2 linked regions of the Immundisolibacter sp. genome follow. The protein of the gene in region 2 interacts with the protein of the main gene of each other region in a pairwise test. Links are inferred from orthologs where the notes say so. Each region holds a gene or a part of one and is shown on either strand. Other genes may lie near its edges.

Region 1 (4,843 bases), on a different replicon or contig from region 2:
CCTGCTTGCGGTTGTTCTCGGTCAGCGGGATGCCGAACTCGGCGAAGCGGCGCTCCACGTGCTGCCAGCTTGGCAGATCGAACTGCAGCGGCACCTGCGCCAGCTGCGCCACCACCTCGGCGGTCAGGTCGTCCTCGGTCGGCCCCAGGCCGCCGGTCATGAACACCCAGCCGGCGCGGTCCAGTGCCGTGCGCAGGACAAAATCCAGATCCGCGCGCCGGTCTCCGGCCGTGAGCATGAGCTGAATCTCAAAGCCAGCCTCCCCCAGCTGGCGCGCCAGCTCGGCACTGTTGCTGTCGATCAGTTCACCCCGCAGCACCTCCTCGCCGGTACTGACGATGCAGGCGGTCAGTCTGGGAATACTCACGCTGGACGCTCGCGGGTGAAGGGCCGGACAACGCCGGGCAGTATGCCGTGCGCCTTCGCGCGCCGTAAACTTCGCGCCCCGCCGCCCGCCCCCACGCCATGCCCGCCGTTTTTCTGCTCGGTCCGACCGCCTCCGGCAAGTCGGCGCTGGCGCTGGCCATCGCCGGCCGCCTGCCGTGCGAGATCGTCAGCGTGGACTCCGGCCAGGTGTATCGGGGCATGGACATCGGCACCGCCAAGCCCGACGCCGCCACGCGCGCCGCCGTGCCGCACCACCTGATCGACATCCGCGATCCGGACCAGCCCTACTCGGCGGGCGAATTTCGCGACGACGCGCTGCGCCTGATCGCGCAGATCGAGGCCCGCGGCCACGTGCCGCTGCTGGTCGGCGGCACCTTCCTGTACTTTCGCGCACTGGAACGGGGCCTGGCGACGCTGCCGGCCGCCGATCCGCAGCTCAGGCTGGCGCTCGAGGACGAAGCCGCCGCGCGCGGCTGGCCGGCGTTGCACGCGGAGCTGGCCGGCGTCGATCCGACAGCGGCGGCGCGCATCGCCCCGGCCGATCGCCAGCGCATCAGTCGCGGCCTGGAGGTGTACCGTCTCACCGGCCGGCCGCTCAGTGCCTGGCAGGCGCAGGCCGCGACGATCGCAAGCCCGCCTGCACTGCGCCTGATCCTGGCGCCGCCGGCCCGGGCCACGCTGTACGCGGCCGTCGATGCGCGCCTCGAGGCCATGCTCGCCGCCGGCCTGCAGGACGAGGTCGCGCGCTTGCGGGCGGCCGGCTACAGCCGCGATCTGCCGGCCCTGCGGGCGGTCGGCTACCGCCAGATGTGGAGCCATCTGGCCGGTGAAATCGATTACCCGACCCTGGTCGAAGCCGCCAAGACCGCCAGCCGCCAGTACGCCAAGCGCCAGCTGACCTGGCTGCGCGGCGACCCGCACGGGCACTGGCTGAACCCGGCGGGCCGCGGCGTGCTCGACCGGGTCTGTGCCCTGATCGGCAAGGGCGCCGCCTGAGCGGCGAACGCGCGCATCGCGGCGCGGTCGAATCGACGGTCGCCGGCCACCTTGAACCGGCGGCGGCGGGCACCCATATTGCTACACTGACGATGCGGGCCAGCCGCCATGGCCTGTTCACACGCGAGGACTACACAAATGAAAAAATCCCAGGGCCTGCAGGATCCGTTCCTGAACCAGCTGCGCAAGGAGCACATTCCGGTCTCCATCTTCCTGGTCAACGGCATCAAGCTGCAGGGCCATGTCGAGGCCTTCGACCAGTACGTCGTGGTGCTCAAGAACGCCGTATCGCAGATGATCTACAAGCACGCCATCTCGACCGTGGTGCCAGGGCGGCCGGTGCGCGTTCCGACCGTGGTCGAGGGTGAGGAAGCGGTCACCCAGGAGGCAAGCGATTCTTAAGCTGACCACCGACCCCGCCGCGCCCGCCCTGCCCACCCCGGCAGGTGCGAACGGGGCAACGGCGGCGCCCGCGCAGCGGGTCATCGTGGTGGCGGTCGAACTGCCCGGCGCCGACATCCCGCTCGAGGACGACCTGGCCGAGGCGCTGGAACTGACACGCGCCGCCGGCGGCCAGGTGGTGGGCACCCTCACCTGCCGGCGCGCGCAGGTCGACCCGGCGCTGTTCATCGGCAGCGGCAAGGCGGCCGAACTGGCGCTGCTGGTGGCCGACACCTGCGCCGAACTGGTCATCTTCAATCACCCACTCAGCCCGTCGCAGGAGCGCAACCTGGAGCGCCTGCTCAAGTGCCAGGTGGTGGACCGCATCGGCCTGATCCTGGACATCTTCGCCCGCCGCGCGCGCTCGCACGAGGGCAAGCTGCAGGTCGAACTGGCGCAGCTGCGCCATTTGTCCACCCGCCTGGTGCGCGGCTGGACCCACCTCGAGCGCCAGAAAGGCGGCATCGGCCTGCGCGGTCCCGGCGAGAGCCAGCTGGAAACCGACCGTCGCCTGCTGCGCGCGCGCCTGCGCCAGCTCGAAACGCGCCTGGAACGCTTGGTCGGCCAGCGCATCAACAGCCGCCGTCAGCGCACGCGCAGCGAAACACCCACGGTGGCGCTGGTCGGTTACACCAACAGCGGCAAGTCGACGCTGTTCAACGCGCTGACGGCGGCCGACGTGTTCGCCGCCGACCTGCTGTTCGCCACGCTCGACTCCACCCTGCGCCGCCTGGAACTGCCGGACTGCGAGCCGCTGGTGCTGGTCGACACGGTCGGCTTCGTGCGCCGCCTGCCGCACGACCTGGTGGCGGCGTTTCGGTCCACGCTGGAAGAGGTCCGCAGCGCCAGCCTGCTGCTGCACGTGGTGGACGCCTCCCGCGACGACCAGCGCCAGCTGATGCTGCAGCAGGTCAACGGCGTGTTGCAGGACATCGGCGCCGGTGACATCCCGCAGATCGAGGTCATGAACAAGATCGATCTGACCGCCCGCGGGCCGCTGCGCAGCGGCGGCGAGCTGGGCGGCCCCGAGCGGGTGTGGCTGTCGGCACGCAGCGGCGCGGGTCTGGATCTGCTGCGGGACGCCATCGGCGAGCGCTTTGCGGACGGCATCTCGCACCAGAGCCTGCACCTGCCCCGTTGCGACGGGCGCCTGCGCGCGCAGGTGTTTCGCCTGGCGCAGGTGCGGCACGAGCAGTTCGACGCCGACGGCGGCTGGCAGGTGGAGTTCGACATCCGCCGCCGCGAACTGGGGCAGCTGACGCCACTGCTGGTCGCCGCCGAGGCCCTGCCGGCCAGCGCGCGACCTGTGGAACAATAAGCGCCCCCAACGCCGGCCCCCCGGCACTCAGGAGAAATTGATGGCCTGGAACGAACCGGGCGGGTCCGGCAATCGCGACCCGTGGGGTCGGCGTGCCGACGCTGGACCGCCGGACCTGGACGAGGTATTTCGCCGTCTTCGCAAGCGCTTCGGCGGCAGTTCCGACTCCGGAAACAACGCCGCCGGTGGACCGCCGCCGGCCCTGTGGGGCGGACTGCTGGGCCTGTTGGTGGCCCTGTGGCTGGCCTCCGGCTTCTACATGGTCCGCGAGGGCGAGCGCGGCGTGGTGCTGCGCTTCGGCAAATTCGCCAGTACCTCCACACCCGGTTTGCGCTGGCACCTGCCGTATCCGGTCGAGCGCGTGCTGCGTGTGAACATCGGCGAGATCCGCACCGCCGAGGTCGGCTACCGCAGCCAGGCGCGCAGCCGCGCCGAAGCCGACGTGACGCAGGATTCGCAGATGCTGACCGCCGACGAGAACATCGTCGACGTGAAGCTGGCCGTGCAATACCGCGTCAAGGACGCCGCCGACTACGTGTTCAAGGTGCGCGACCCGGACCTGACCGTGCAGCAGGTCGCCGAGTCGGCGATCCGCGAGGTGGTCGGCAAGAGCCGCATGGAGTTCATCCTGACCGAAGGCCGCGACGCGGTCACCCAGCAGGCCGCCCTGCTGCTGCAGGACACCCTCGACCGCTACCAGACGGGCATTGAAGTGACCTCGGTCAACATGCAGGACGCGCAGCCGCCGGAGCCGGTGCAGGCGGCCTTCTTCGATGCCGTCAAGGCACGCGAGGACGAGCAGCGCCTGATCAACGAGGCCCAGGCCTATCGCAATGAAGTCGTCCCGCGGGCGCGCGGCGAGGTGGCGCGCATCATCGCCGACGCCGAGGCCTACCAGGGCCAGATCATCGCCCGCGCCGAGGGCGACACGGCGCGCTTCGGCCAGATCGCCGAGCAGTACCGGGCGGCGCCGGTGGTGACCCGCCAGCGCCTGTATCTGGAGACCATGGAACAGGTGCTCTCGCGCACGCCCAAGGTGCTGATGAGCGGCGACGGCAGCAAGCTCACCGTGCTGCCGCTGGATCGACTGCTGTCGTCCGGCACCACCGAGCCGGCCGCGACCGCCCAGCAGGCGGCACCGACGCCGCCATCCATCAGCCTGCCGATACGACCGGCGCGCGAACGCACCGATTACGTCCGCGGCCGGGAGCCCCGCCCATGAGCAATCGTCTGCCGATCATCGGCGCCCTGATCCTGCTGGCGCTGGTGCTGATCAACGCCACCTTCTACACGGTCGACCAGCGCGAGCGGGTACTGCTGTTCCGCCTCGGCGAAGTCATCGCCGCCGACCTGCCGCCGGGCCTGAAGATGAAGACGCCCTTCATCAACAGCGTGGTCAAGTACGACGGTCGCATCCAGACACTCGACCGCGGCCCGGTGCGCTATCAGACCAGCGAACTCAAAAACGTGGTGGTCGATTCCTTCGTCAAGTGGCGCATCGCCGACACCAAGCGCTTTTTCGTGTCGGTCGGTGCCGGCGACGTCAACACGCGCCTGGCGCAGATCGTCAACGACCTGTCGCGCAACGAATTCGGCAAGCGCACGGTGCAGGAGGCGGTCAGCGGCGACCGGGGCGAGATCATGGGCATCCTGCGTCAGCAGGCCAGCAACCGGGCCGCCGAATTCGGCGTCGAGGTGGTC
Region 2 (6,107 bases):
TTTCGATCTGGGTATCGCGCTGGCCATCCTGGCCGCCTCCGGCCAGTTGCCACCGGCCTGCCTGGAAGGCTACGAGTTCATCGGTGAGCTCGGCCTGGGCGGCGAACTGCGTCCGGTGCGTGGCGTGTTGCCGGTGGCCTTGCAGGCACAGCGCGCCGGTGCCCGCCTGGTGCTGCCACAGGCCAACGCGGCCGAGGCGGCCCTGGCGCCGGACCTCACCGCCTACGGTGCCGAGCACCTGCTGGCGGTGTGCGGCCACCTGACCGGCAATGCGCCGCTTGCGCAAGCGCAGCGCGCCTTGCCGCAGGACGGCACCAGCGTGCCCGATCTGGCCGACGTGCGCGGTCAGCCCGCTGCGCGCCGGGCGCTCGAAATCGCCGCCGCCGGGGGTCACAGCCTGCTGATGCTGGGCCCGCCCGGTGCCGGCAAGACCATGCTGGCCACGCGCCTGCCGGGCATCCTGCCGCCGCTGACCGAGCAGGAGGCGCTCGAGACGGCCGCCGTGCAATCGATCAGCGCCGGCGGTTTCGATGTTCGCCACTGGGGTCAGCGGCCGGTGCGCGCGCCGCACCACACGGCCTCCGCGGCGGCACTGGCCGGCGGCGGTACTACGCCGCGGCCGGGCGAGATCTCGCTGGCCCACCACGGCGTGCTGTTCCTGGACGAGCTGCCGGAGTTCGACCGCCAGGTGCTGGAAGTGCTGCGCGAGCCGCTGGAGTCCGGGCACATCAGCATTGCCCGGGCGGCGCTGAAAGCCGAATTCCCGGCCCGTTTTCAGCTGGTGGCGGCCATGAATCCGTGCCCCTGCGGATATCTGGGCGATGCCGGCGGCCGCTGTCGCTGCACCCCGGAGCAGGTGCGCCGTTACCGCGGCCGGCTGTCCGGACCGCTGCTGGACCGCATCGACCTGCACGTGGAGCTGCCGCCGGTTGCGCACGAGCTGTTGCTGGCGCAGGAGCACGCCGGCGCCGAGCCGTCGGCCGCAGTGCGCGAGCGCGTGCAGGCGGCGCAGCAGCGCCAGTTCGCCCGCAGTGGCTGCCTGAACGCGCGTCTGGACCCGGCCGGCCTGCGCCGGCATGCGCGGCTGACCGAGTCGCAGCAGCAGTTCCTGGCGCGGGCCATCGGCGCCCTGGGCCTGTCCGCGCGTGCCACGCACCGGGTGCTACGCATTGCCCGCACCTGTGCCGATCTTGCCGGCAGTGACGCGCTCGACATGCCGCACCTGGCCGAGGCGCTGCAGTACCGCTTGCTCGATCGGCGGCCCCATAGCGCGTATTGAAAGGTTGTTGACTTGCGTCCGCCTGCGACTAGAATGCCGACAAGCCTTTGTTTCCCGTCGGCCCGGCGCAATGCCACCGCCCACGCAGGCCTGTCCTGCGTCCCTGCCACCGTCGATCCATAACCAGAGCCCATGAGCGAACACGTCAAGCACATTTCTGACGACTCCTTCGAGCAGGATGTCCTGCAGGCCCCCGGGCCGGTTCTGGTGGATTACTGGGCAGAATGGTGTGGCCCGTGCAAGATGATCGCGCCGGTGCTGGACGAGGTCGGCAAGGAATACGCCGGGCGCCTGACGGTGGCCAAGCTGAACGTGGACGAGAACCCCAAGACCCCGCCGCGCTACGGCATTCGCGGCATTCCGACCCTGATGCTGTTCAAGGGTGGCAACGTGGAGGCCACCAAGGTCGGTGCTTTGTCGAAGTCGCAGCTCACCGCGTGGCTGGACAGCAATCTCTGATCCCGGCTTTGTCTCAAGTCGCCCATCGCCGGTGCCGATAGCTCGACTGGCTCGGGCGGGCTCTCATCTTCATTCCGGCCGCCCGGCTGTAGACGATTACCGGCAGACGTTCTGAAGGTTCAGGGTGTCCGGCTGTTGCCGCGACATGCCAACAACAACAATTTTTTCGCAGGTTTTCATTCCCGGTCCGTCTCCCGGACTGCCTCTTCCAACTGCGCCGCGCTTCGCTTTCGCGGTGCTCCTCGTCAAATCCGCAGACACATATGAATCTGACCGCGCTGAAACAAACGCCGGTGGCCGAGCTGGTGGCCATGGCCCAGGAATCGCGTCTGGAAGGGGCCTCCCGCCAGCGCAAGGAAGAAATCATCTTCGCCCTGCTCAAGGCCCACGCCCGCAAGGGCGAGGACATCTTCGGCGAAGGCGTGATGGAAATGCTGCCGGACGGCTACGGCTTCCTGCGCTCGAACACCAATTCCTACCTAGCCAGCCTGGATGACATCTACGTCTCGCCCAGTCAGATTCGCCGCTTCGGCCTGCGTACCGGCGACACCATCTCCGGCAAGATTCGTCCGCCCAAGGACGGCGAGCGCTACTTCGCGCTGCTCAAGATCGACGAGCTGAACTTCGAGCCGCTGGAAGCGGCCCGCAACAAGATTCTGTTCGAGAACCTCACGCCCCTGTTCGCCGACGAGCGCTTCACGCTCGAGCGCGGCAACGGCACCACCGAGGACATCACCCCGCGCATCATCGACATGGTGGCGCCAATCGGCAAAGGCCAGCGCGGCCTGATCGTGTCGCCGCCCAAGGCCGGCAAGACCATGATGTTGCAGTCGGTTGCCCACTCGCTGGCGATCAACCACCCCGAGATTTACCTCATGGTGCTGCTGATCGACGAGCGGCCCGAGGAAGTGACCGAAATGCGCCGCACGGTGCGCGGCGAGGTCATCGCCAGCACCTTCGACGAAGCCGCCACGCGCCACGTGCAGGTGGCCGACATGGTGATCGAGAAGGCCAAGCGCCTGGTCGAGCACAAGCGCGACGTGGTGATCCTGCTCGATTCCATCACCCGCCTGGCGCGCGCCTACAACACCGTGATCCCGTCCTCGGGCAAGGTGCTGACCGGCGGCGTCGACGCGCACGCCCTGGACAAGCCGAAGAAATTCTTCGGCGCCGCGCGCAACATCGAGGAAGGCGGCAGCCTGACCATCATCGCCACCACGCTGGTCGAGACCGGCTCGCGCATGGACGACGTGATCTACGAGGAGTTCAAGGGAACCGGCAACATGGAAATCCACCTCGAACGCAAGATCGCCGAGCGGCGCATCTTCCCGGCCATCAACATCAACCGCTCCGGCACCCGCCGCGAGGAGCTGCTGATGAAGCCGGACGAAGTGCAAAAAGTCTGGATCCTGCGCCGCCTGCTGGCCTCCATGGACGAGGTGGCGGCCATGGAATTCCTGCTCGAGCGCCTCAAGAACACCAAGAGCAACGCCGAATTCTTCGCCTCCATGAAGGCCTGACGCCGGCCTACCCTTCAATCCGCCACCTGCAGAGGACCCGCCCCGTGAAGACCCCCGTCCGCATCGCTGTCACCGGCTGCGCTGGCCAGATCGGCTACGCGCTGCTGTTCCGCATCGCCGCCGGCGACATGCTCGGCCCCGACCAGCCGGTTATCCTGCATTTGCTGGAAGTCACGCCGGCCATGAAGACCCTGGAAGGCGTCGTCATGGAACTGCGCGACTGCGCCTTCCCGCTGCTGGCCGATATCGTGGCCACCGATGATCCGGCGGTCGGCTTCAAGGATGCCGACTACGCCATCCTGGTCGGCGCCCGCCCGCGCGGTCCGGGCATGGAGCGCAAGGACCTGCTGGAGGCCAACGGCGCCATCTTCACCGTGCAGGGCAAGGCCCTGAACGACCACGCCAGCCGCGGCGTGAAGGTGCTGGTGGTCGGTAACCCGGCCAACACCAACGCGCTGATCGCCATGCGCAGCGCACCGGACCTGGACCCGCGTCAGTTCACGGCCATGATGCGCCTGGACCACAATCGCGCCATCAGCCAGCTGGCCGCCAAGACCGGCTCGTCGGTGCCGGCCATCCGCCGCATGACCGTGTGGGGCAACCACTCGTCCACGCAGTACCCGGACATTTCGCACGCGCTGGTCGATGGCCGTCCGGCGCCGGAACTGGTCGATCAGGCCTGGCTGGAGACCGATTTCATCCCCACCGTGCAGCAGCGCGGCGCCGCCATCATCGCCGCCCGCGGTGCGTCGAGTGCGGCTTCGGCTGCGTCGGCAGCCATCGATCATATGCGCAGCTGGGCGCTGGGTACCGCCGACGGCGACTGGGTCAGCATGGGCATTCCCAGCGACGGCAGCTACGGCATCCCGGACGGCATCATCTATTCCTATCCGGTGACCTGCCGCGACGGGCGTTACGAGATCGTGCAGAACCTCCCCATCAGCGCCTTCAGCCGCGCCCGCATGGATGCCACCGCCCGGGAGCTGCTGGAAGAACGCGAGGCCGTCCAGCACCTGCTGTGACTTGCAGTGCAACTTGCCCGGCGGGCCGCTTTCTTCTACCCTACGCGGCCCGCCGCGCCGTGCCCTCCCAACCCAGACCGCGCCATGAAACCCGATATCCATCCCAAGTACGAAGAAGTCACCGTCACCTGCAGCTGCGGCAACACCTTCCAGACCCGTTCCGCGCTGGCCAAGCCGGAGCTGGCAATCGACGTGTGTTCGAGCTGCCACCCGTTCTACACCGGCAAGCAGAAGGTCGGCGACCGCCGCGGCCGAGTGGAGCGCTTCAAGCGCCGCTACGGCATGGCGTGATGCCGGGCCGGTTCGCCGGCCTCGCTCACAAAGGGCGCCTGCTGGCGCCCTTTGTGTTTCTGGCCGGGGTTCTGTTTGCGAGCAACTCGCCGGCAGCCTGCCGGCCCCCAGGGCCTGTGGAGCAGGCCACCGTGGCCGGGTACTACGATGGCGACACGCTGCGCCTGGTCGATGACCGCCGCGTGCGCTTGCTGGGCATCGACACGCCCGAGATGAACTACCGCAAGGGCACGCCGCAGCCGCTGGCGCAGCGCGCCTTGCAGCGCACGCAAAGCTTGTTGCCCAAGGGCGGGCCGGTGCGTCTGGCGCGCGACCGGCAGGCACAGGACCGCTACGGCCGGCTGCTGGCGCATGCCTATACCCCGGACGGCACCAGCGTGGAGGAAACCCTGCTGCGCGAGGGACTCGCGGTGAGCTTCATCATGCCGCCGAACGTCGCCCTGGCGGACTGCCTGCTGGCTGCCGAGCGGCAGGCCCGCGTGGCCCGCCGCGGCCTGTGGGCCTTGCCCGACTACCAGCCGCAGGCGGCCGGCAAGGTCCCGGCCGACGGCCGCTATCGTCTGGTGCGCGGCCGGGTCACCAGCGCCCTGCAGCGTGGCGACTGGGTACTGCTGAAGCTCGACAGGCGCGTGCAGCTGCGCATCGCGCGCGCCGACTGGACAGGCTTCGAACCGGCCGATCACCTGGCCTGGCGTGGCCGGGATGTGATCGCGCGGGGCAAAATCCAGTCCCGAAACGGCGCTGCTCAGATGCGTTTGTGGCACCCGGCGCAGATCGAACTGTCCAAGTAGTCACCATGCGCAAGTTCCTCACCGTCACCGGTCTGTGTCTGACACTCGCCGCCTGCGCCACCAACCCGGTCAGCGGCCGGCGCGAGATGGCGCTGATGTCCGAGGCGCAGGAAATCTCCATCGGTCGCGAGATGCACCCGAAGGTGCTCCAGCAGTACGGCCAGTACGAAGACCCGGCGCTGCAAGCCTACGTGCAGGGCGTGGGCGAGAAGCTCGCCGCCCACAGCCACCGCAGCAACCTGATCTACCGCTTCACGGTGGTCGATTCCACCGACATCAACGCCTTCGCGCTGCCCGGCGGCTACATCTACATCACCCGCGGCCTGCTGGCGTACCTGGGCAGCGAGGCCGAGATGGCCGGCGTGCTCGGGCACGAAATCGGCCACGTCACGGCCCGCCATGCGGTGCGCCAGTACACCGCGGCCACCGCCGCGCAATTGGGCATGACGCTGGGCAGCATCTTCGTGCCGGGTCTGGGCAGCAATGTGGGCCAGAACGTCATGGGCGTGCTCGGGCAGGCCATGCTCAGCGGCTATGGGCGCGAGCACGAACTCGAATCCGACGGCCTGGGCGCCGAATACCTGGCCCGCGCCGGCTACGACCCGCAGGCCATCCTGGACGTGCTGCGCACGCTCAAGGCGCAGGGCGATTACGCCGCCGCGCAGGCCAAGGCCGAAGGCCGCCAGCCGCAGTCCTACCACGGTCTGTTCGCAAGCCACCCGGACGAGGACACGCGCCTGAAGGA

What was found.
Region 1: the proteins of rho (region 2) and hfq interact in binary tests that used the Escherichia coli proteins (3 or more experiments, as listed by UniProt). The link is inferred for Immundisolibacter sp. from one-to-one orthologs.

What each region holds. Positions count from the first base shown.
Region 1 is NZ_JACIZD010000002.1:275,146-279,988, forward strand. Bases 288-3,153 are described here. They hold hfq (RNA chaperone Hfq), read left to right. Parts: upstream 288-1,521; coding sequence 1,522-1,785; downstream 1,786-3,153. Other genes in these bases: H5U26_RS05095 (CinA family nicotinamide mononucleotide deamidase-related protein), read right to left, coding at 288-367; miaA (tRNA (adenosine(37)-N6)-dimethylallyltransferase MiaA), read left to right, coding at 466-1,383; hflX (ribosome rescue GTPase HflX), read left to right, coding at 1,871-3,142. Outside these bases: more of H5U26_RS05095, read right to left, coding at 1-287; FtsH protease activity modulator HflK, read left to right, coding at 3,183-4,364; protease modulator HflC, read left to right, coding at 4,361-4,843. UniProt on the Escherichia coli protein: RNA chaperone that binds small regulatory RNA (sRNAs) and mRNAs to facilitate mRNA translational regulation in response to envelope stress, environmental stress and changes in metabolite concentrations.
Region 2 is NZ_JACIZD010000013.1:3,823-9,929, reverse strand. What follows is about bases 1,303-4,129. They hold rho (transcription termination factor Rho), read left to right. Parts: upstream 1,303-2,001; coding sequence 2,002-3,258; downstream 3,259-4,129. Other genes in these bases: H5U26_RS12015 (malate dehydrogenase), read left to right, coding at 3,303-4,129; trxA (thioredoxin TrxA), read left to right, coding at 1,412-1,738. Outside these bases: H5U26_RS12030 (YifB family Mg chelatase-like AAA ATPase), read left to right, coding at 1-1,279; more of H5U26_RS12015, read left to right, coding at 4,130-4,280; rpmE (50S ribosomal protein L31), read left to right, coding at 4,365-4,571; H5U26_RS12005 (thermonuclease family protein), read left to right, coding at 4,703-5,362; H5U26_RS12000 (M48 family metalloprotease), read left to right, coding at 5,368-6,107. UniProt on the Escherichia coli protein: Facilitates transcription termination by a mechanism that involves Rho binding to the nascent RNA, activation of Rho's RNA-dependent ATPase activity, and release of the mRNA from the DNA template.